DNA from 3 places in the Pseudomonas sp. 13B_2.1_Bac1 genome. Region 3 is predicted to be linked to each of the others. Evidence: predicted binding sites of a transcription regulator. Region 3 holds the regulator's gene; each other region holds the start of a gene.

Region 1 (7,840 bases), on a different contig from region 3:
TGTTCAAGGCAATGAACGGCGACGCGGCCCGTGGGCTGTGACGGTGCAGGGCATGGGCCACCAGCTCTTTACCAGTACCCGACTCGCCGTTGATCAGCACGGTGATGTTGGAATGGCTCAAACGCCCGATGGCGCGAAACACTTCCTGCATCGCCGGCGCTTCGCCGATGATTTCCGGGGTGCGGGTCAGGGCGGGTGGCGCTTCCTGGTTCTGCTGTTCCTGGGCGTGCTGGTTGGCGCGCTTGACCAGCGCCACCGCCTCGTCCACATCGAACGGCTTGGGCAGGTATTCAAACGCACCGCCCTGATAGGACGCGACAGCGCTGTCCAGGTCCGAGTGCGCCGTCATGATGATCACTGGCAGGCGCGGGTGCTGCTCGCGGATCCGTGCCAGCAGGTCCAGGCCACTGGCGCCGGGCATGCGGATGTCGGAGATGATCACATCCGGCTGCTGGCGAGCCAGGCGACTCATCACCCCGTCGGCGCTGTCGAAGCTCTGGGTGGTCATGCCTTCCTGTTGCAAGGCTTTCTCGAGGACCCAGCGGATAGAACGGTCGTCATCGACGATCCAGACAGTTTCACTACGGCTCATGTCGATGGGGCTCCTTGTTCCAGAGGCAGAAAGATCGAGAAGGTGGTGTGGCCAGGATGGCTTTCACATTCGATCAGACCCTGGTGCTGGCTGATGATGTTCTGGGTGATGGCCAGGCCCAGCCCGGTACCGTCCGGACGGCCGCTGACCATGGGAAAGAAAATGGTTTCCTGCAGTTCCGCAGGAATGCCCGGGCCGTTGTCGATGATCTCGACCTTGGTCACCAGGCGATGGCGCACGTGGCCAATGGTGAATTGGCGCAGGGCACGGGTGCGCAGGCTGATGCGGCCCAGGCGCAGTTCGTTCTGGCTGCTGATGGCCTGCATGGCGTTGCGCACGATATTGAGCACCGCCTGGATCATCTGCTCGCGGTCGATCAAGACGTCGGGAATGCTCGGATCGTAGTCGCGCACCAAGGTGATGCAGCCCTGGCTTTCGGCTTCGACCAGTTGGCAGACACGCTCCAGCACCTCGTGCACGTTGGTCATCGCCAGCGACGGCAGTTTGTTGGAGCCGAGCATGCGGTCCACCAGGTTCCGCAAGCGGTCGGCCTCCTCGATGATGACGTTGGTGTAGTCCTTGAGGTTCTCGTCCGGCAGCTCACGGGCCAACAGCTGCGCCGCGCCGCGAATCCCGCCGAGGGGGTTCTTGATCTCGTGGGCCAGGCCGCGCACCAGCATCTTGCTGGTTTCCTGCTTGGACAACTGCGCTTCCTCCTTGGTAATGCGCAGCAGGCGATCGCGGGGGTGGACTTCGAGCAGCAGCAGGGTGGCGCCGTTGCTCAGGATCGGGGTCACGGCATAGTCGACGGTCAGCGTCTGGCCGGTCAGGGCCGTGAGCATTGCCTCGCGCTTGGTAAACGGGTGTGCCTGCTCCACCGCCTGGCGCAACGAGCTCAAGGCTTCGGCCGATTCGGTGAACAGCTCGCTGATGAACTGCCCATGGCTGCGCTGGCCGCTGATGGCCAGGAGCATCTCCGCCGCCGGGTTCATGTACTCAAGGCGCAGGTCGTCATTGAGCAGAATGGTCGCGGTGGTCAGGTTGTCGAGTAGCAAACGGTGCAGTGCATCGCTGATGGTCATCAGGACCTCTTTTGGAGCATGGCGCGGGCTTGAGGCACACGCTGATACAAGGAAAATGCAAAAACCAAACCAAGGCTCCGAAAAGAAGCGTTAAAGCCCTGAAATAGGGGTTTTAGGCGCGAAACTGTGGCGTTCTGCCAGCTTGATCGGGAAGAATCGAACCAAAATGGGCTGGACAGGTGGGAAGGGTGCAGCCTATCGCACCAATATAGTGCGGTTTTGTGAAGGTTGTTCAGGAAGTGAGGGGATGACTTGAAAGGTTGCGCGCATGGAGGCGCTGGCTTGTCTGCGCTATCGATGGTGAATGCACCGCCGCAATCGCAGGCAAGCCAGCTCCCACAGATTTGATGGGGTTGCAGCTTTTTAACCTTTGTTGATGCACAGCTCGGCGGTGGCGCGGATCATTGCCAGTTGGCGCAGCGGATCATTCAGTGGCTCGTGCACGGCTGAGGCGAGCCATTGCGGGCACTGCGCGTCGGTGCGCTGCGGGGTGAAGTCGGCGAGTTGCTGCAGCAGGCGTTTTTGCAGTTCATCCAGTTTCGGGCGGATCTGCTTGACCAGGTCCGGTCGCGGATCGTCCGGCGCCTTGCCCTGGAACTGCCAGTCAGACAGATGGGTGTACTGCACCAGTTTGTTCGCTTCGATCTGCGCCGAGAAAAACTGCTCGGCCGCGGCGGGCGCCAGCTTGTAGGTTGGCGCCTGGGCGATGACGCTGGCGATCACTTCTTGCTCGCGCTTCTTGTCTTCCACGGGCTTTTTGCTGTCCCACTTGCTCAGCGCGACCTGATCGGCAATCTCCAGGCGTTCGGCGATGCTGTTGAGCAAAGGCTCCAGGGTCGGTGGGGCGGCGAGTGCATTGGCGCTGATAAATAATAGGACAGAGGCAAGTCGAAGCTTCAAAGGCGATCTCCTGTGGGAGCGGGCTTGCCCGCGATGGCAGTGTCAGTCAATACAACAGGTACTGGATGCGGCGCAATCACGCGCGAGCCCGAGCCTGCATTTTTCATGATGTGCAGGCAAAAAAAAGACCTCCCGAAGGAGGTCTTTTTCATCACGCCGCGTTACGCAGCGCTACCGGATCAGCAGCTGTAGTACAGCTCGTATTCCAGTGGGTGTACGAAGGTGCGTACTTTGATTTCTTCTGCGCTTTTCAGCTCGATGTAGGCATCGATGAAGTCGTCGCTGAATACGCCGCCTTTGGTCAGGAACGCACGGCCTTTGTCCAGCTCTTCCAGGGCTTCTTTCAGGCTGCCGCACACTTGTGGGATCTCTTTGGCCTCTTCAGGCGGCAGGTCGTACAAGTTTTTGTCGGCGGCGTCGCCAGGGTGGATCTTGTTCTGGATACCGTCCAGGCCGGCCATTACCAGGGCAGCGAAGGCCAGGTACGGGTTGGCTGCTGGATCCGGGAAGCGTGCTTCGATACGGCGAGCGCGAGGGCTGGACACGTAAGGAATACGGATCGAGGCAGAACGGTTGCGAGCCGAGTAGGCCAGCATCACTGGTGCTTCGAAACCTGGGACCAGACGCTTGTAGGAGTTGGTCGAAGGGTTGGTGAAGCCGTTCAGGGCCTTACCGTGCTTGATGATGCCGCCGATGAAGTACAGGGCGGTGTCGGACAGGCCGGCATAACCTTCGCCAGCGAAGGTGTTCTTGCCTTCTTTGGCGATGGACAGGTGAACGTGCATACCCGAACCGTTATCGCCGTACAGTGGCTTAGGCATGAAGGTAGCGGTACGGCCGTAGGCCACGGCAGTGTTGTGTACGCAGTACTTCAGGGTCTGAACTTCGTCAGCCTTGGCAACCAGGGTGTTGAACTTCACACCGATTTCGTTCTGGCCGGCAGTGGCCACTTCGTGGTGGTGCACTTCGATGACCAGGCCCATGTCTTCCATGGCGTTGCACATGGAGGTACGGATTTCGTGGTCGTGGTCGAACGGTGGAACCGGGAAGTAGCCGCCTTTGATACCTGGACGGTGGCCATGGTTGCCGCCTTCCACGTCCTGGTCGGACATCCACGAACCTTGCTCGGAGTAGATCTTGAACATCGAGCCGGAGATGTCGGACTTGAACTTGACTTGGTCGAAGATGAAGAATTCTGGCTCTGGGCCTACGAATACGGTGTCACCGATACCGGTGGACTTCAGGTATTCCTCGGCACGCTTGGCGATCGCACGTGGGTCGCGGTCGTAGCCTTGCATGGTCGAAGGCTCGATCACGTCGCACACCAGGATCAGGGTGGCTTCTTCAGTGAACGGGTCCAGTACGGCAGTGCTGTCGTCCGGCATCAGGATCATGTCGGAAGCTTCGATGCCTTTCCAGCCGGCGATGGAGGAACCGTCGAACATTTTGCCTTCTTCGAAGAAAGCATCATCCAGCGCGTCGCGAGCCGGCATGGTCACGTGGTGCTGAGTGCCTTTTGTGTCCGTGAAGCGCAGATCAATCCATTTAACGTCATGATCTTTGATGAGTTGAACCGACTTCGACATGGTGTCCTCCGGGTGGCTTCGGGCTGGGGTAGTGGAGTTAGCCCTTAGAATGTGGGTGATGCCGGCGCGGATACTCCGCCATGGCAACCTGCCTCACAAGAGAGCAAATTGCATGCCAGTGCGCCAACATGGCCTTTTTGCTTCAAAATGGCCCCTATAAAGGTGCAATCCGCTGAAACGGAATAAATAACGCACTGCAATGTAGCGTTAATTTCTGTAAATGACCCGTTTTGGTGCGTGAAGCGGCTGATGCATATTAACTGGTTAAACCTTGAGCGATTTCCGCTATAATCCGCGCCCCCCTTTTTCGGCAGGCCCTGCGCGCGCTGTTTCCATGAAATTAATCGTTAAAGTCTTCCCCGAGATCACCATCAAGAGCCGACCGGTACGGACGCGTTTCATCCGTCAGTTGGCCAAGAACATCCGTGCCGTGCTCCGCGATCTGGACCCGGCTGTGGTGGTGAACGGCGTGTGGGACAACCTCGAGCTGGAAACCCGCGTAACCGACGCCAAAGCCTTGAAGGATATGACTGAGCGCCTGAGCTGCATGCCGGGCATCGCGCATTTCCTGCAGGTCGACGAGTACCCGCTGGGCGACTTCGACGACATCACCGAAAAGTGCAAGCAGCACTACGGCAGCGCGCTGGAAGGCAAGATTTTTTCGGTGCGCTGCAAGCGTGCCGGCAAGCACCCGTTCAGCTCCATGGATGTCGAAAAATACGTCGGCAGCAAGCTGCGTCGCGAGTGCGGCGCCGCCGGAATTTCCCTCAAGGCGCCGCAAATTGAAGTGCGCATGGAAATTCGCGACCAACGGTTGTTTGTGATCCACAGCCAGCACGACAGCATCGGCGGCTACCCGCTGGGCGCCCTGGAACAGACCCTGGTGCTGATGTCCGGCGGTTTCGATTCCACGGTGGCGGCCTACCAGATCATGCGCCGCGGCCTGATGAGCCACTTCTGCTTCTTTAACCTGGGCGGGCGTGCACACGAATTGGGCGTGATGGAAGTCGCGCACTTTATCTGGAAGAAGTACGGCAGCTCCCAGCGCGTGCTATTTGTGAGCGTACCGTTCGAGGAAGTGCTGGGCGAAATTCTCGGCAAAGTCGATAACAGTCATATGGGCGTAGTATTGAAGCGTATGATGTTGCGCGCTGCGTCCCGAATCGCCGATCAACTGCAGATCGACGCGCTGGTGACCGGTGAAGCGATCTCCCAGGTGTCCAGCCAGACGCTGCCGAACCTGTCGATCATCGATTGCGTCACCGAGAAGCTGGTCTTGCGCCCGCTGATCGCCAGCCACAAGCAGGACATCATCGACCTGGCAGAGCAGATCGGCACCGCCGACTTTGCCAAGCACATGCCCGAGTACTGCGGGGTCATCTCGGTGAACCCCAAGACCCACGCCAAGCGTCACCGCGTGGAGCATGAAGAAAAAGAATTCGACATGGCGATTCTGGAGCGTGCGCTCGAGAACGCCAAGCTGGTCCCGATCGATCGTGTCATCGATGAACTGGGCCAGGATGTGCAGATCGAAGAAGTCAGCGAAGCCCTGGCCGGCCAGATCGTCGTCGACATCCGTCACCCGGATGCCGCTGAAGATGAGCCGCTGGAGATCGCCGGCATCGACGTACAAACGCTGCCGTTCTATGCATTGAACGCGCGTTTCAAGGAACTGGATAACAGCCGTCAGTACCTGCTGTATTGCGACAAAGGCGTGATGAGTCGCCTGCATGCTCACCATTTGCTCAGTGAGGGGTATGCCAATGTGCGCGTTTATCGACCGAGCTAAGAGCCCGGGGCTGTTTGCCTGTGGCCTGCGTCACCGGCCCCCCGACTCTGCCGTCAAGCTGTAACGGCAAGGCCTGACTCTACTGTTAATCGCTGCCACGACCTGTCAGCACACCGAATCCTCTGATCGAGATACACAAGTGATCGAAAATCTACGTAACATCGCCATCATTGCTCACGTTGACCATGGTAAAACCACCCTGGTAGACAAACTCCTGCGTCAATCCGGCACCCTGGAGCGCAACGAGCTCAACGACGAGCGCGTGATGGACTCCAACGACCAGGAAAAAGAGCGCGGTATTACCATCCTGGCAAAAAACACCGCTATCAACTGGAACGGCTACCACATCAACATCGTGGATACCCCGGGCCACGCCGACTTCGGCGGCGAAGTAGAACGCGTAATGTCGATGGTTGACTCCGTTCTGCTGCTGGTTGACGCTCAAGACGGCCCTATGCCGCAAACCCGTTTCGTGACCAAGAAGGCATTCGAAGCCGGCCTGCGTCCGATCGTGTGCATCAACAAGGTTGACCGTCCAGGCGCGCGTCCGGACTGGGTTCTGGACCAGATCTTCGACCTGTTCGACAACCTGGGTGCCACCGAAGAACAGCTGGACTTCAAAGTCGTCTACGCCTCGGCCCTGAACGGTATTGCCGGTCTGGACCACACCGACATGGCTGAAGACATGACCCCGCTGTACCAGTCGATCGTCGACAACGTACCTGCGCCGGCTGTTGACCGTGACGGTCCGTTCCAGATGCAAATCTCCGCACTGGACTACAACAGCTTCCTGGGTGTTATCGGCGTTGGCCGTATCGCTCGTGGTCGCGTCAAGCCGAACACCCCGGTTGTCGCTATCGGCGCCGACGGCAAGAAGCGCAACGGTCGTATCCTGAAGCTGATGGGTCACCACGGTCTGCACCGCATCGACGTTGAAGAAGCGGCTGCTGGCGACATCGTGTGCATCAGCGGTATGGACTCGCTGTTCATCTCCGACACCCTGTGCCACCCGGACGCTGTCGAGGCGATGAAGCCTCTGACCGTTGACGAGCCAACCGTTTCCATGACCTTCCAGGTAAACGACTCGCCATTCTGCGGTAAAGAAGGCAAGTTCGTGACCTCCCGTAACATCAAGGAGCGTCTGGACAAAGAGCTGCTGTACAACGTTGCTCTGCGCGTTGAAGAAGGCGACTCGGCTGACAAGTTCAAGGTTTCCGGCCGTGGTGAGCTGCACCTCTCGGTACTGATCGAAACCATGCGTCGCGAAGGCTTCGAAATGGGCGTTGGTCGTCCTGAAGTGATCATCCGTCAGGTTGACGGCGTGAAGCAGGAACCGTTCGAAAACGTGACCATCGACACCCCTGAAGAATCCCAGGGCAAGGTCATGGAAGAGATGGGCCTGCGTAAGGGCGACCTGACCAACATGGTGCCGGATGGCAAAGGCCGTGTACGTCTGGAATACAACATCCCTGCTCGTGGTCTGATCGGTTTCCGTAACCAGTTCCTGACCCTGACCAACGGTGCTGGCATCCTGACCTCGATCTTCGATCGCTACGACACCATGAAGTCCGGCGACATGTCCGGCCGTCAGAACGGTGTTCTGGTATCGGTTGAAACCGGCAAGGCACTGACCTACTCCCTGGAAACCCTGCAGGCGCGTGGCAAGCTGTTCGTTGAACACGGTCAAGAGATCTACAACGGCCAGATCGTTGGTCTGAACAGCCGTGACAACGACATGGGCGTCAACCCAACCAAAGGCAAGAAGCTCGACAACATGCGTGCTTCGGGTAAAGACGAAACCATCGCCCTGGTTCCACCTGTTCGCTTCACCCTGGAACAGGCCCTGGAATTCATCCAGGACGACGAGCTGTGCGAAGTGACGCCGAAGTCG
Region 2 (7,840 bases), on a different contig from region 3:
CGCCCAAGGGCGAGCGGCGCCTGCCCAAGACCCTCGACACCGATCGCGCCCTGCAACTGCTGGAGGGTGCGGTAGAGGATGACTTCCTCGCCCACCGCGACCAGGCGATCCTCGAGCTGTTTTATTCCTCTGGCCTGCGCCTGTCGGAGCTGACCGGCCTCAACCTGGATCAACTGGACCTGGCGGACGGCCTGGTGCAAGTGCTTGGCAAAGGCAGCAAGACCCGTGTGCTGCCGGTCGGCAGGAAGGCCCGCGAGGCGCTGCAACTCTGGTTGCCGCTACGCGCCCTGGCCAACCCGGTGGACGACGCCGTGTTTATCAGCCAGCAAGGCCGGCGCCTGGGGCCTCGGGCCATCCAGGTGCGGGTCAAGGCTGCCGGCGAGCGCGAGCTGGGCCAGAACCTGCATCCGCATATGCTGCGGCACTCCTTTGCCAGCCATCTGCTGGAATCGTCCCAGGACCTGCGCGCGGTACAAGAGCTGCTCGGCCACTCCGATATCAAGACTACGCAGATCTATACCCATCTGGACTTCCAGCACCTGGCAACGGTGTACGACAGCGCCCATCCACGGGCCAAACGCATCAAGGGCGGCGACTCATGAGTATCAAGCTGATCACCTTCGACCTGGACGACACACTCTGGGACAACGTACCCGTCATCATCAGCGCCGAGGCGTCGATGCGCGAATGGCTGGCGGTGAACGCCGCCAAGGTCGGCGACTTGCCCCTGGAGCATTTCGCCCAGTTGCGCCAACACGTGCTGGAGCGTCATCCCGAACTGAAATACCGCATCAGCATCCTGCGCCACCGGGTGCTGATGCACGCCTTTGAAGAGGCCGGTTATCCACAGCCCGAGGCCACGGAAATGGCCGATGTGTGCTTCGAGGCATTCATCCACGCACGCCACCAGCTCAGCGTATTCCCGGAAGCCGAGCCGATGCTGCAAGCCTTGCGCCAGCACTTTTTGCTGGGAGTGATCACCAATGGCAATGCTGATGTGCAACGCGTGGGCCTGGCGGACTACTTTCACTTTGCGCTGCGCGCCGAAGATGTCGGCATCGCCAAGCCGGATGCGCGATTGTTTCAGGAAGCGTTGCAGCGCGGTGGCGTGGACGCCAGCAAGGCGGTGCACGTGGGCGACCACCCAGGTGATGACATCGCCGGGGCGCAGCAGGCGGGCCTGCGTGCAGTGTGGTTCAACCCGACAGGCAAGCCATGGGAAGGTGATAAGCGCCCGGATGCCGAGATTCGCAGCTTGACCGAACTGCCGCCACTGCTGCGCAGTTGGCATACACACTGAAGCCAGCGCCCACACAGGAATGCGGTGGGCCAGCCAGTTTGCTGCAGGCATGAAAAAGCCCGCAGCGACGGCGGGCTCTTTCAGCAAGCAGGTGGCAGACCTCAGATAGGTCGGCTGCCGTACTTGTTATCTGGCTTCTTCGGTGGATCTGCCACCACGTTGGCCTCGACTTCCTGCACTTTGCCGCCTTTAGCGAGGAATTCTTCCATCGCACGGGCCAGCGCATCGCGCTCTTTGTTCTTGGCCTCGACGCTCGGCAGTTCGTCTACCGAAACAGCAGCCTTGGCCTTGCCCTTGGCAGCCGGAACAGGCGCATCATCGCCACCGTCGTCGTCAGCAACGTCTTCAGCCGCCGCTTCAAGACCTTCTTCGGTGTCGTCTTCGTCACCTACTTCCAGTTCGTCGTTTTCCAGATCATCGTCGCTCATGTTCTACCTCATGACTTGCGAAAAGCAGATTAGTTATAGCCCAGCTTCACCCTCTGTCGAGGTCGCCGGAAAAAAATCAACATCCACTGGATAACCAGTGGCTTATGCCCCATCACCGTGCAGAGTGGCGAGGACTTTACGAGCACCGCCATGATCACGGTGCTCGCCCAGATAAACACCTTGCCAGGTCCCCATCGCCAAGCGGCCGTTCTTCACCGGCAAACTCAGCTGGCAGCCCAGGAGACTGGCCTTGAAGTGCGCCGGCAGATCGTCCGGGCCTTCGTCGTTGTGCTCGAATCCTGCCCGGCCCTGCGGCACCAGCGAATTGAAGAAACGCTCGAAGTCACGACGAACCGCCGGGTCGGCATTCTCGTTGACGGTCAACGAGGCCGAGGTGTGCTGCAGCCACAGATGCAACAGGCCCACGCGACATGCCTTCAATTCAGGCAGGCCGGCAAGTAACTCGTCGGTTACCAGGTGAAAGCCCCGGGGCTTTGCCCGCAGGGTGATCAGGGTCTGTTGCCACATACAGTTCTCCGCCCATCGGCGCGCATTCTAGCGCGCTCTGGGAAAAAACAAAGTGCCGAATACGCCTACATGCCTGTAAGACATTCGCACGCTGGAAAGTGCCGCGTGCGCCCCATCACAAACTGGGCGCAAAAACCGACACAGCTTGTTATGACTGACAAACGCCAGGCAAAAAAATGCCCGGCAAGCCGGGCATCTTTTTTTCGCGTACTTACAAGTTGTAGCCGCGCTCGTTGTGTTGCGCCAGGTCGAGGCCGACCGCCTCTTCTTCTTCGGTCACACGCAGGCCCATCACCACGTCCAGCACCTTGAGGATGATGAAGGTCACGATGGCTGTGTAGATCACAGTGAAGCCGACGCCTTTGCACTGGATCCAGACTTGCGCCGCGATGTCAGTGGTGGCCGCGTTGAAGCCGCCCAGCGAAGGGGCAGCGAACACGCCGGTCAGGATTGCGCCGAGGATACCGCCGATACCGTGTACGCCGAAGGCGTCCAGGGAGTCGTCGTAGCCCAGCTTGCGTTTCAGCGTCGTGGCGCAGAAGAAGCACACCACACCGGCAGCCAGACCGATCACCAGGGCGCCCATCGGGCCCACGGTGCCAGCGGCTGGCGTGATTGCCACCAGGCCAGCGACCACACCCGAGGCAATGCCCAGTGCGCTTGGCTTACCGTGGGTGACCCACTCGGCGAACATCCAGCCCAGCGCTGCAGCAGCGGTAGCGATCTGGGTGACCAGCATCGCCATGCCGGCAGTGCCGTTGGCTGCCGCTGCGGAGCCGGCGTTGAAGCCGAACCAGCCGACCCACAGCATCGCGGCACCCACCAGGGTGTAACCGAGGTTGTGCGGCGCCATTGGAGTGGTCGGGAAGCCTTTGCGCTTGCCGAGTACCAGGCACGCCACCAGGCCAGCCACACCGGCGTTGATGTGCACCACGGTGCCGCCTGCGAAGTCCAGCACGCCCCAGTCGCCCAGCAACGAACCCGGGCCGCCCCAGACCATGTGGGCAATCGGTGCGTAGACCAGGGTGAACCAGACGCCCATGAAGATCAGCATCGCGGAGAATTTCATACGCTCGGCGAAGGCACCGACGATCAGCGCCGGGGTGATGATCGCGAAGGTCATCTGGAAGGTGACGAACACCGCCTCAGGGAACAGCGCCGCAGGGCCGGTGATGCTCGCAGGGGTCACACCCGACAGGAACAATTTGGACAAGCCGCCGACGAACGAGTTGAAGTTGACGACGCCCGCTTCCATCCCGGTGGTGTCGAACGCCATGCTGTAGCCGTACACGAACCACAGGATGGTGATCAGGCCGGTGATGGCGAAGCACTGCATCATCACGGACAGAATGTTTTTGGAACGCACCATGCCGCCGTAGAACAGCGCCAGGCCTGGAATGGTCATGAACAGCACCAGCGCAGTGGATGTGAGCATCCATGCAGTGTCGCCGGAATTGAGGACTGGAGCAGCCACTTCGTCTGCCGCCATGGCCAGGCTGGGCATTACGATGGACAACAGGGCTCCGAGCCCTGCGAATTTACGCAGAGTCATATTGTTTTCTCCTGGGGCGTTGGGGTTTGGCGGCTTAGATTGCGTCGGTATCGGTTTCGCCGGTACGGATGCGAATAGCCTGTTCCAGATTGACCACGAAGATCTTGCCGTCACCGATCTTGCCGGTGTTGGCGGCCTTGGTTATCGCCTCGATAACCCGGTCAAGATCCTTGTCGTCAATGGCGACATCAATCTTCACCTTCGGCAGGAAATCGACCACGTATTCCGCGCCGCGATACAGCTCGGTGTGACCCTTCTGCCGACCGAAGCCTTTGACCTCAGTAACGGTAATGCCCTGCACGCCGATCTCGGACAACGACTCGCGTACATCGTCCAACTTGAACGGCTTGATGATGGCAGTGACTAGCTTCATGAAAACTCTCTCCCGAATTGGTGGACTTGCCCCAGGAAAACAAACCCGTCTCAAGTCTAAGCGCAGTGCCTGGCTTTGTAACGCGTCGTCGCAAGGGCAATTGCCGTGGCGACGTCAGCGAACCACTGGTGACGAAACCTGTACCCCTGATCCGTCGGCGCACTGCATTCGTCACAGCGACTGCATCAGTGCATGGGTCATGATCGTCTAAGCAGAAACCTTGCCAGCTCCGTAAAAATCACTGAAATCAGTCCTTTGCTCACTTACGCCCACCTGCGGGGCTTTCTGGCGAACGCAATGCGCACAAAAACAGTGCGCAGCCCTACGGCCGGCTGCGCGAAAAGCGTGCGCGGCAGGCCGTGAAAATCACTATAGACGCTGCGTGATACACTGCCGGCCAACAGTTTTCCGGAATATTTCCCATGCTCGCGCCCAAAGATCTCCTCGATGCCCTGAGCGGCCACGCCTCTCGCCTGTTCAGCGGCGACACCCCGCTGCCCCGCAATGAAATCGAAAGCCAGTTCAAGGCTCTGCTGCAGAGCGGCTTCAGCAAACTCGACCTGGTGAGCCGCGAAGAGTTTGATAGCCAGATGGTCGTGCTGGCCCGCACACGTGCACGGTTGGAGAGCCTGGAAGCCAAAGTGGCTGAGCTGGAAGCGCGGTTGACACCCCCGGCCGAGTAACTGACGCAACGGGGTCAAAATGTGGCAGCAGGCTTGCCCGCTCCCACATTTGTTCTGCGTCGTTCTCTGGATACGTTCTGTAAAACCTCCACGCCCCGCTCTATTCCACCTCGTCTACCCTTGAAAAACCGCAGGAAGCGGCCCTCCCTTTCAAGGAACGAGCATGTCCCTCGCCATTGTCCACAGCCGCGCCCAAATTGGCGTCGAAGCCCCTGCCGTCACCGTCGAAGTGCATATGGCCAATGGGTTGCCGTCCCTGACTCTGGTGGGTCTACCGGAAACCGCAGTCAAGGAAAGCAAGGACCGTGTACGCAGTGCCATTCTCAATTCAGCACTGAAATACCCCGACCGCCGGATCACCCTCAACCTCGCACCCGCCGACCTGCCCAAGGACGGCGGGCGTTTTGATCTGGCGATTGCCTTGGGGATCCTGGCGGCCAGCGTGCAGGTGCCGGCGCTGACCCTGGATAACGTGGAATGCCTGGGCGAACTGGCACTGTCCGGCGCGGTGCGAGCGGTGAAAGGCGTGCTGCCCGCGGCGCTGGCAGCACGCAAGGCCGGACGCACCGTGATAGTGCCTCGGGCGAATGCAGAGGAAGCGTGCCTGGCGTCCGGGCTGACGGTCATTGCAGTCGACCATTTGCTCCAAGTGGTGGCACACCTGAATGGGCATGCGCCGATTGAGCCCTACAAGTCCGATGGACTGCTGTACCTGAACAAGCCGTACCCGGACCTGAGCGAAGTGCAAGGCCAGTCAATGGCCAAGCGTGCACTGCTGGTTGCCGCTGCAGGCGCGCACAACCTGTTGCTGAGCGGGCCGCCCGGCACCGGCAAGACCTTGCTCGCCAGCCGCCTGCCTGGGTTATTGCCCCCGCTGAGCGAACAGGAAGCCCTGGAAGTGGCAGCGATTCAGTCAGTGGTCAGCCTCGCGCCGCTGAGCCATTGGCCGCACCGGCCGTTTCGTCAGCCGCACCACTCTGCATCAGGCCCCGCATTGGTGGGTGGCGGCTCGAAGCCGCAGCCCGGGGAGATCACCTTGGCCCATCACGGGGTGTTGTTCCTGGATGAGTTGCCGGAGTTTGATCGCAAGGTCCTGGAGGTGCTGCGCGAGCCCCTTGAATCAGGGCATATCGTGATTTCTCGCGCCCGCGACCGGGTGAGTTTTCCGGCGCGCTTTCAACTGGTGGCGGCGATGAACCCCTGCCCCTGCGGTTACATGGGCGATCCCAGCGGGCGCTGTCGGTGCACACCGGAGCAGATTCAGCGCTATCGCAACAAACTCTCCGGGCCGCTGCTGGACCGGATCGACTTGCACGTCACCGTCGCCCGGGAGACCACCGCGCTGAACCCGGCCCTGCAGGATGGCGATAACACGGCGAAGGCATCGGCGCAGGTTGCCGAATCCCGGGAGCGTCAGCTGAAGCGCCAGGGCTGCGCCAATGCCTTCCTGGATCTACCGGGGCTGCGCAAGCATTGCACGCTGGCAAAGGTCGACGAAAGCTGGCTGGAGACCGCTTGCGAGCGACTGACATTGTCGCTGCGCGCGGCGCACCGGCTGCTCAAGGTAGCGCGCACGCTGGCGGACCTGGAACAAGCAGACACTATCGCTCGCCATCACCTGCAAGAGGCGCTGCAATATCGTCCGGCAGCGATCACCTGAGCCTTGTGAGCATCAGCAGGGCCTGGGCGGGAAGTGTGCGCCAATCCAGTTTCAGCGAAACCGATCCACCTCATGCCGCAAGCTCGCTGCCAGCGTCTCCAACTCCTTGGCCGTAATCGCCAGGTTCGACACCACTTCACGCTGCTCGCTGTTGGCCAGCGCAATGCTTTGCAAGTTGCTGCTGAGCAAGGTCGCGGTGCTGCTCTGCTCCTGGGTGGCGGTGGTGATCGCGGCAAACTGCTGGCCGGCCGAGCGGCTCTGCTCGTCGATCCGCGCCAGGGCCGAGGCCACGTCGGCGTTGCGCGACAGGCCTTCCTGCATCAACACATTGCCGTGCTCCATGGTGCTGATGGCATTGCCGGTTTCCTGCTGGATGCTCTGGATCATCCCGGAAATCTCATCAGTGGCCTGGCGGGTACGCGACGCCAGGTTGCGCACTTCGTCGGCGACCACGGCAAACCCGCGGCCCTGTTCACCGGCCCGCGCGGCTTCGATGGCGGCGTTGAGCGCCAGCAGGTTGGTCTGTTCGGCGATCGAGGTAATCACGCCGACGATCCCGCCGATTTCCTGGGAGCGCTGGCCAAGGGTGTTGATCACCGTGGCGGTGCTGTTCAGCGCAGTGGCGATGTGCTCAAGAGACGACGACGCCTCTTGCATCGAGGTACGGCCAATACGAGTCTGCTGCGCATTTTCCTGCGCCAGGCGCTCGGTATTGCCCATGTTGTCGGCGATGTTCAGCGAGGTGGCGCTGAACTCTTCCACCGCGCCGGCCATGCTGGTGATTTCGCCCGACTGTTGCTCCATGCCCTCATAAGCTCCGCCGGACAAACCGGACAAGGCCTGGGCACGGCTATTAACTTCTTCGGCTGCGCTGCGAATGTGCGAAACCATGGTCGACAGCGCCTCGCCCATCTGGTTGAAGCTGCGTGCCAACTGGCCGATTTCGTCATGGCTGGACACGTTCAAGCGTGCACTCAAATCACCGGCACCCAAGGCCTCGGCCTGACTCACCAGATCACTCAACGGCTGCAGTTTGCTGCGCAACAGCCACACCGCCGCGCCGACCGCGAACAGCATCGCCAGCACGCTGCCGATCACCAGGCGGATACCCACGGCCCAGGTGACTTCGCGGATCTCAGCCTTGGGCATGCTCGCGACCACCGACCACGGGCCGCCTTCGAAGGGCACCGAGACGCTGTAAAAGTCTTCGTTCTTGTCGCTCCAGAAACGGCCCTCGCCCGGCTTATTCGCCAGGTCGAGCATCACCGGGATTGCCTGATCCAGTGCCTGCACACCAGCGGGCGGCACCAGCCAGC
Region 3 (7,840 bases):
GAATGGCGATGCCGTTACCAAAACCGGTCGAACCCAGTTTTTCACGGGCGATCAGCGACTCATAGACAACTTGCTCATCCAATTCAGGCACTTGGCCATGGATCAGTTTGGCAATTTCTTCGAGGGCTTTCTTTTTGCTGCCGCCCGGCACGTTCACGAGGGAACGGCCGGGGGTCAGGATGGTTTCAAGTCGGATCATGGGGGGAGAGTTAACGACCTGTACCTTGCATCAGGTGCAGATTCTTTTCCTTATGCTTTATGAGTTGGCGGTCCAGCTTGTCGTAGAGCGAGTCGATCGCCGCGTACATGTCCTCATGTTCCGCATTGGCGACGAGCTTGGCATTCGGTACGTGCAGGGTGGCCTCGATTTTCTGCTTGAGCTTATCGACCTCCATGATGACCTGCACGTTGGTGATCTTGTCAAAATGCCCCGCAAGTTTGTTCAACTTGCTCTCGGTGTACTCACGCAGGGGCTTGGTGACTTCCAGCTGGTGTCCACTGATGTTGACTTGCATACAGCTTCTCCTTCGTTGCCAGTGCATAAAGCGGCAGGCCGGGGTGCCTGCCACTGGAACGCTTTGGCCCGCCCGTCACATCAAACGCTTTCGCTCGCTGGAAGGCGCGATCCCAAGGGATTCGCGGTACTTGGCGACGGTTCGACGGGCGACCTGAATGCCTTGTGCCTCCAGTAAACCAGCGATCTTGCTGTCACTCAACGGCTTTTTCTGATTTTCCGCGGCAACCAGTTTTTTGATGATCGCGCGAATCGCCGTGGACGAGCATTCGCCGCCTTCAGAGGTGCTGACATGGCTGGAGAAAAAGTATTTCAGCTCATATATACCGCGTGGGGTATGCATGAATTTTTGCGTGGTCACCCGCGAGATCGTCGATTCGTGCATGCCCACCGCCTCGGCGATATCGTGCAGGACCAGCGGTTTCATTGCTTCGTCGCCATATTCCAGGAAGCCGCGCTGATGCTCGACGATCTGGGTGGCGACTTTCATCAGGGTTTCGTTGCGGCTTTGCAGGCTCTTGATGAACCAGCGCGCTTCCTGCAATTGGTTGCGCATAAAGGTGTTGTCGGCGCTGGTGTCGGCGCGGCGCACAAAACCGGCATATTGCGGGTTGACCCGCAGGCGTGGCACGGATTCCTGGTTCAGCTCCACCAGCCAGCGCTCGTTGTCCTTGCGCACGATCACGTCAGGCACCACGTATTCGGCTTCGCTGGACTCGATCTGCGAGCCCGGACGCGGGTTGAGGCTCTGCACCAGTTCGATGACCTGGCGCAGGTCGTCTTCCTTGAGCTTCATGCGGCGCATCAGCTGGCTGTAGTCGCGGCTGCCGAGCAGGTCGATATAGTCGGTCACCAGGCGCTGGGCCTCGACCAGCCAAGGGGTCTTGGCTGGCAGTTGGCGCAGTTGCAGCAACAGGCATTCACTGAGGGTGCGCGCGCCAATGCCGGCGGGCTCGAACTGCTGGATGCGGTGCAGGACGGCTTCAATCTCGTCCAGCTCGATATCCAGCTCCGGATCGAAGGCTTCGAGGATCTCTTCGAGCGTTTCGTCCAGATAACCCTGGTTATTGATGCAGTCGATCAGGGTCACGGCGATCAGGCGATCGGTGTCCGACATCGGCGCCAGGTTCAGTTGCCACAGCAGATGGCTCTGCAGGCTCTCGCCGGCTGAGGTGCGCGTGGTGAAGTCCCATTCGTCATCGTCGTTGCTGGGCAGGCTGCTGGCGCTGGTCTGGTAGACGTCTTCCCAGGCGGTGTCCACGGGGAGTTCGTTGGGGATGCGTTCGTTCCAGTCGCCTTCCTCGAGGTTATCCACCGTTGGGGCGGTTTCCTGATAGGAGGGTTCCTGCACGTCGGAATTGGGTTTTTGCTCGATGTTGTCGGCCAGCGGGTCTGCATTATCGAAGTCGTCGCCTTCTTCCTGGCGTTCGAGCATCGGATTGGACTCCAGGGCCTCCTGGATTTCCTGTTGCAGGTCCAGGGTCGACAATTGGAGCAGGCGGATGGCCTGTTGCAGCTGCGGTGTCATCGTCAGCTGCTGGCCCATTCTCAGGACTAGCGATGGTTTCATGGCAGGGGCTTAACACCTTATTCGCCGGCGCAATGCGCCATCCACGACAGGGCGCGTGAGCGCCAAACATAAGCAAATTATATGCCTGATATCGGGGGCTTTGCCTAGAGCGCGGTAACAATAAAAATCCGGAGGTTTTCATTGACTCCCGCGCACCTTGGCGAACGGCCTGCCACCGCCTTTTTCAAACAGGCAGGCTTACAGGCGGAACTCGTGACCCAGGTACACTTCCTTGACCAGTTCGTTGGCCAGGATAGTGGCGGAGTCGCCTTCGGCGATCAGCTGGCCATCGTTGACGATATACGCGGTTTCGCAGATATCGAGGGTCTCACGGACGTTGTGGTCAGTGATCAACACGCCAATGCCCTTGGCCTTGAGGTGGTGGATGATCTGCTTGATGTCACCCACCGAGATCGGGTCGACACCGGCAAACGGTTCGTCCAGCAGGATGAACTTGGGTGCAGTGGCCAGCGCCCGGGCAATTTCCACGCGGCGACGCTCACCACCGGACAGGCTCATGCCGAGGTTGTCGCGGATGTGGTTGATATGGAATTCCTGCAGCAGGCTTTCCAGCTCCTTGCGACGGCCGTCACGGTCGAGTTCCTTGCGGGTCTCGAGGATCGCCATGATGTTGTCGGAGACCGACAGCTTGCGGAAGATCGACGCTTCTTGCGGAAGATAGCCGATGCCCGCGCGGGCGCGGCCGTGCATCGGCTGGTGGCTGACGTCGAGGTCGTCGATCAGGACGCGACCCTGGTCCGCCTGGACCAGGCCGACGATCATGTAGAAGCAGGTGGTCTTGCCGGCGCCGTTGGGGCCGAGCAAGCCGACGATCTGGCCGCTGTCGATCGACAGGCTGACGTCGCGCACGACCTGGCGGCTTTTATAAGCCTTGGCCAGATGCTGGGCTTTCAGGGTTGCCATTAGTTCGCCTTCTTCGCATCGGGTTTAGGCGCAGGCTGGGCAGCGCCGTCTTTCTTCTTCGGCTGGATAACCATGTCGATGCGTGGACGCGGTGCGCTGAGCTTGCTGCCCGTGGCGCGGCCGGCGTTGGCGACCTGCTTCACGGTGTCATAGGTGATCTTTTCACCTTCCGTGGAGTTGCCGTCGGGGCTGAGCACCTTGGCCTGGTCGATCAGCACGATGCGATTCTGCTGGGCGTGATACTGGATGGTCTTGCCATAGCCTTTCATCGGGCCGGTATCGGTCGCGGACTGCTTCTGTTCGAAGTAAGCCAGGTTGCCCACTGACGTCACCACGTCGATGTCGCCGGATTGGGTGCGAGTCAGGGTCACCGTGTTGCCGGTGATCTTCATCGAGCCTTGGGTGATGATCACGCCGCCGGTGTAGGTGGCGACGCCTTGCTTGTCATCCAGCTGCGCATCGTCGGCCGAGATGTGGATCGGTTGCTGGCTATCGTTCGGCAGAGCCCAGGCGCTCACGCTTCCCAGTGCTGCGCCCAGACCGAGCAAAATAGGGAGAGTTTTAACGAGCCTCATACTGTCCTCTTACGTTCGATAGCAGGTGTATCCTGCTTTCTTTCAAATACGCTTTCATTCCCTTGCCAGTCGATACACCGCCAGCGCCGTCGATTCTAACGTCTTGCTCGGTCTGCGCATATTGCTTCTGCGGGAATACGGTCATGCGACTGCTGGTAATCACGGTGTCGCGGTTTTTCGCATCGGTGCGTGCAACACGTACCGAGTCGATCAGTTCTACCTGGGTGCCGTCCGGGTTGACCTCGCCACGCTTGCTGGTGACGTGCCACGGAAACTCGGTGCCACGGTAGATGTTCATGTCCGGGTTGGTCAGAAGGGTCACTTCGGTGGCCTTCAAATGCTCGACCTTGTCCGACGTCATCTCGTACTGCACCTTGCCATCGGGCAGGAACTGCACGCTCTTGGCATTGATGGCGTAGTAGTCGATAGCCCCTTCGTCGACCTGCGCAGCAGGCTGGTCGAGAAAGCGCTCCGGGCTGATATTCCAGTAGCCCACCGCCAGGAACAGCGCGGCGATGACCCCGAATAGCAGGAAGTTGCGAATCTTTTTACTCAGCATAAAACGCTCTATAAGTAGGCGGCGTGGGCCGCTTCAAGGCTGCCCTGGGCACGCAGGATCAGCTCGCAGAACTCGCGGGCGGCACCTTCGCCACCACGCGCGGTGGTGATGCCATGGGCGTGCTCGCGGACAAAGGCCGCCGCATTGGCGACGGCCATGCCCAGGCCCACTCGGCGAATGACCGGCAGGTCAGGCAGGTCATCGCCCAGGTAGGCGACCTGCTCATAGCTTAGGTTGAGTTGGCCAAGAAGCTCGTCCAGGACCACCAGTTTATCCTCGCGGCCCTGATACAGGTGAGGAATCCCCAGGTTTTGTGCGCGGCGTTCCACAACGGGGGTCTTTCTGCCGCTGATAATCGCGGTTTGCACGCCCGCTGCCATCAGCATCTTGATGCCTTGGCCGTCGAGGGTGTTGAACGTCTTGAATTCGCTGCCGTCTTCGAGGAAGTACAGGCGGCCATCGGTCAGCACGCCGTCGACGTCGAAAATCGCCAGCTTGATGTTTTTGCCGCGTTGCAACAGGTCGCTGGTCATTTACATCACTCCTGCACGCAGCAAGTCGTGCATGTTCAGGGCGCCGATCGGGCGGTCGTCGGCATTGACCACCACCAGTGCGCCAATCTTGTGGTCTTCCATGATCTTCAGGGCTTCGGCGGCCAGCATGTCCGGGCGCGCGGTCTTGCCGTGGGGCGTCATCACGGCATCGATGGTCGCCGTATGGATGTCGATGGTGCGGTCCAGGGTGCGGCGCAGGTCGCCGTCGGTGAAGACCCCGGCCAGGCGTCCGTCGGCTTCCAGGATGACCGTCATGCCCAGGCCCTTGCGGGTCATTTCCATCAGCGCGTCCTTCAGCAGAGTGCCGCGCGGGACGTGGGGCAATTCATCGCCCGAATGCATGACGTTTTCCACTTTGAGCAGCAGGCGCCGGCCCAGGGCGCCGCCTGGGTGGGAAAATGCGAAGTCTTCCGCGGTAAAACCACGTGCTTCCAACAATGCCACGGCGAGCGCATCGCCCATCACCAGGGCTGCGGTGGTGGAGGAGGTCGGCGCCAGGTTCAGCGGGCAGGCTTCATGGGCCACGTGAACATTGAGGTTCACTTCGGCGGCCTTGGCCAGCGTCGATTCCGGGTTGCCGGTGATGCTGATCATCTGGATGCCCAGGCGCTTGATCAGCGGCAGCAGGGTCACGATTTCGTTGGTGGTGCCGGAGTTGGACAGTGCCAGGATGATGTCATCCTTGGTGATCATGCCCATGTCGCCGTGGCTGGCTTCGGCCGGGTGCACGAAAAACGCGGTGGTCCCGGTGCTGGCCAGGGTCGCGGCGATCTTGTTGCCGACGTGACCTGATTTGCCCATGCCGACCACGACAACGCGGCCCTTGCTGGCCAGAATCATCTCGCAAGCGCGTACGAAATCCGCGTCGATATGCGCCAGCAAGCCTTCCACGGCTTCAAGCTCTAGGCGGATGGTGCGTTGTGCGGATTGAATAAGGTCGCTGGATTGGCTCATGTCTGAAATCGTATAGCCTGACGAAAAGTCGGCGATTATAACGGTAATGATCGATTCCCTCACGCAAGTTCGTCAGGCTTTATTCACCTGATGCCTGAGATTCATTCTTCAGTAACACAGCCGGCAACGTTTTTTCGCTGTCCCCAATCTGAACAAGCGCAGTTCCGGCCTTGGGCGCGTTGTACCAGCAGTGATATAGTTCGCCGCCAGTTCGGTCCGCCCAGCCCATGTGGCTATCAATTGCGCAATCGTTGCAAACGTTTGTCGCAAGCGTGGTGTCTGAGTGAGAGGCTGCATCCCAAGGAGTTTAGATGAGTGCCGATAACGCCTACGCGGTCGAGCTGAAGGGACTGACCTTCAAGCGCGGGACGCGCAGCATCTTTGAGAACGTCGATATTCGCATTCCCCGCGGCAAGGTCACGGGCATCATGGGGCCTTCCGGTTGCGGCAAGACCACCCTGTTGCGCCTGATGGGCATGCAATTGCGTCCCAGCGCCGGCGAAGTGTGGGTCAACGGCCAGAATCTGCCGACACTGTCGCGCAGCGATCTGTTCGATGCGCGCAAGCACATGGGTGTGCTGTTCCAGAGCGGCGCGCTGTTCACCGACCTCGATGTGTTCGAGAACGTGGCCTTTCCGCTGCGGGTGCATACGCAGCTGCCTGACGAAATGATTCGTGACATCGTGTTGCTGAAACTGCAGGCCGTCGGCCTTCGCGGTGCCATCGACCTGATGCCCGACGAGCTGTCCGGCGGCATGAAGCGCCGGGTCGCCCTGGCGCGTGCGATTGCCCTCGATCCGCAGATCCTCATGTACGACGAGCCCTTCGTCGGCCAGGACCCGATTGCCATGGGGGTGCTGGTACGCCTGATTCGCCTGCTCAACGACGCCCTTGGCATCACCAGCATCGTGGTGTCCCACGACCTTGCAGAAACCGCGAGCATTGCCGATTACCTCTATGTAGTTGGCGATGGCCAGGTACTGGGCCAGGGTACGCCAGAAGAACTGATGAACGCAGACAATCCGCGCATTCGCCAATTCATGACCGGCGATCCCGATGGCCCGGTGCCTTTTCACTTTCCGGCAGCGGATTACCGCTCAGATCTTCTGGGGAAGCGCTGATGCGCAAGACATCTCTTATCGAAAAGGTCCGCCTTTTCGGTCGCTCCGGCATCGACATTGTCGAAGTCCTGGGCCGCTCGACGATTTTCCTGTTCCACGCCTTGCTCGGCCCCGGCGGCATCGGGGGCGGCTTTGGCCTGCTGGTCAAGCAACTGCATGCCGTGGGCGTCATGTCCCTGGTGATCATCGTGGTCTCCGGTGTGTTCATCGGCATGGTGCTGGCGCTGCAGGGCTTCAATATCCTCTCCAGCTACGGTTCGGAGCAGGCGGTAGGGCAGATGGTTGCCCTGACGTTGCTGCGTGAGCTCGGGCCGGTGGTCACCGCGCTGCTGTTCGCGGGGCGTGCGGGTTCGGCGCTGACGGCTGAAATCGGCAACATGAAGTCCACCGAGCAGTTGTCCAGCCTGGAAATGATCGGCGTGGACCCGCTCAAGTACATTGTTGCCCCGCGCCTGTGGGCCGGCTTCATTTCCCTGCCATTGCTGGCGATGATCTTCAGCGTGGTGGGTATCTGGGGCGGTTCGTGGGTGGCAGTGGACTGGCTGGGCGTCTATGACGGTTCCTACTGGGCCAACATGCAGAACAGCGTGACCTTCAGCGGCGACGTGCTCAACGGCATCATAAAAAGCATCGTCTTCGCCTTTGTAGTGACCTGGATCGCCGTATTCCAAGGCTACGACTGTGAGCCCACTTCAGAAGGGATCAGTCGCGCCACCACCAAGACCGTTGTGTACGCCTCGCTGGCGGTACTGGGCCTTGACTTCATTTTGACCGCCTTGATGTTTGGAGATTTCTGATGCAAAACCGCACTGTGGAAATCGGTGTCGGCCTTTTCTTGCTGGCTGGCATCCTGGCTTTATTGTTGCTGGCCCTGCGAGTCAGTGGTCTTTCGGCGAGCCCCACCGCCGACACCTATAAACTTTACGCGTACTTCGACAATATCGCCGGTTTGACTGTCAGAGCTAAAGTGACCATGGCCGGTGTCACCATCGGCAAGGTCACGGCAATCGATCTGGATCGCGACAGCTTCACCGGTCGAGTGACGATGCAACTGGACAAGAAGGTAGAT

Evidence for each region. Region 3 encodes sigma-54, which starts transcription at its own class of promoters, with help from an activator protein. Its sites were predicted from a motif close to ANTGGCATNNANNTTGCTNT; they were not measured.
Region 1: the regulator sigma-54 is predicted to act here: its motif matches at 4,261-4,280, upstream of glnA (type I glutamate--ammonia ligase).
Region 2: the regulator sigma-54 is predicted to act here: its motif matches at 4,390-4,409, upstream of glnK (P-II family nitrogen regulator).

What each region holds. Positions count from the first base shown of each region.
Region 1 is NZ_JANLOH010000084.1:15,765-23,604, reverse strand. It holds gene ntrC (nitrogen regulation protein NR(I)) at 1-592, opposite strand, end outside; gene glnL (nitrogen regulation protein NR(II)) at 589-1,674, opposite strand; gene NTD80_RS19385 (chorismate mutase) at 2,038-2,574, opposite strand; gene glnA (type I glutamate--ammonia ligase) at 2,754-4,160, opposite strand; gene thiI (tRNA uracil 4-sulfurtransferase ThiI) at 4,495-5,949, shown strand; gene typA (translational GTPase TypA) at 6,089-7,840, shown strand, end outside.
Region 2 is NZ_JANLOH010000049.1:81,851-89,690, reverse strand. It holds gene xerC (tyrosine recombinase XerC) at 1-602, shown strand, start outside; gene NTD80_RS11515 (HAD family hydrolase) at 599-1,300, shown strand; gene sutA (transcriptional regulator SutA) at 1,402-1,728, opposite strand; gene NTD80_RS11505 (secondary thiamine-phosphate synthase enzyme YjbQ) at 1,831-2,256, opposite strand; gene NTD80_RS11500 (ammonium transporter) at 2,468-3,808, opposite strand; gene glnK (P-II family nitrogen regulator) at 3,843-4,181, opposite strand; gene NTD80_RS11490 (accessory factor UbiK family protein) at 4,604-4,864, shown strand; gene NTD80_RS11485 (YifB family Mg chelatase-like AAA ATPase) at 5,028-6,524, shown strand; gene NTD80_RS11480 (methyl-accepting chemotaxis protein) at 6,576-7,840, opposite strand, start outside.
Region 3 is NZ_JANLOH010000100.1:6,244-14,083, reverse strand. It holds gene ptsN (PTS IIA-like nitrogen regulatory protein PtsN) at 1-199, opposite strand, end outside; gene hpf (ribosome hibernation-promoting factor, HPF/YfiA family) at 210-515, opposite strand; gene NTD80_RS24495 (RNA polymerase factor sigma-54) at 591-2,084, opposite strand; gene lptB (LPS export ABC transporter ATP-binding protein) at 2,283-3,008, opposite strand; gene lptA (lipopolysaccharide transport periplasmic protein LptA) at 3,008-3,583, opposite strand; gene lptC (LPS export ABC transporter periplasmic protein LptC) at 3,570-4,142, opposite strand; gene NTD80_RS24475 (KdsC family phosphatase) at 4,151-4,675, opposite strand; gene NTD80_RS24470 (KpsF/GutQ family sugar-phosphate isomerase) at 4,676-5,650, opposite strand; gene NTD80_RS24465 (ATP-binding cassette domain-containing protein) at 5,962-6,771, shown strand; gene mlaE (lipid asymmetry maintenance ABC transporter permease subunit MlaE) at 6,771-7,568, shown strand; gene mlaD (outer membrane lipid asymmetry maintenance protein MlaD) at 7,568-7,840, shown strand, end outside.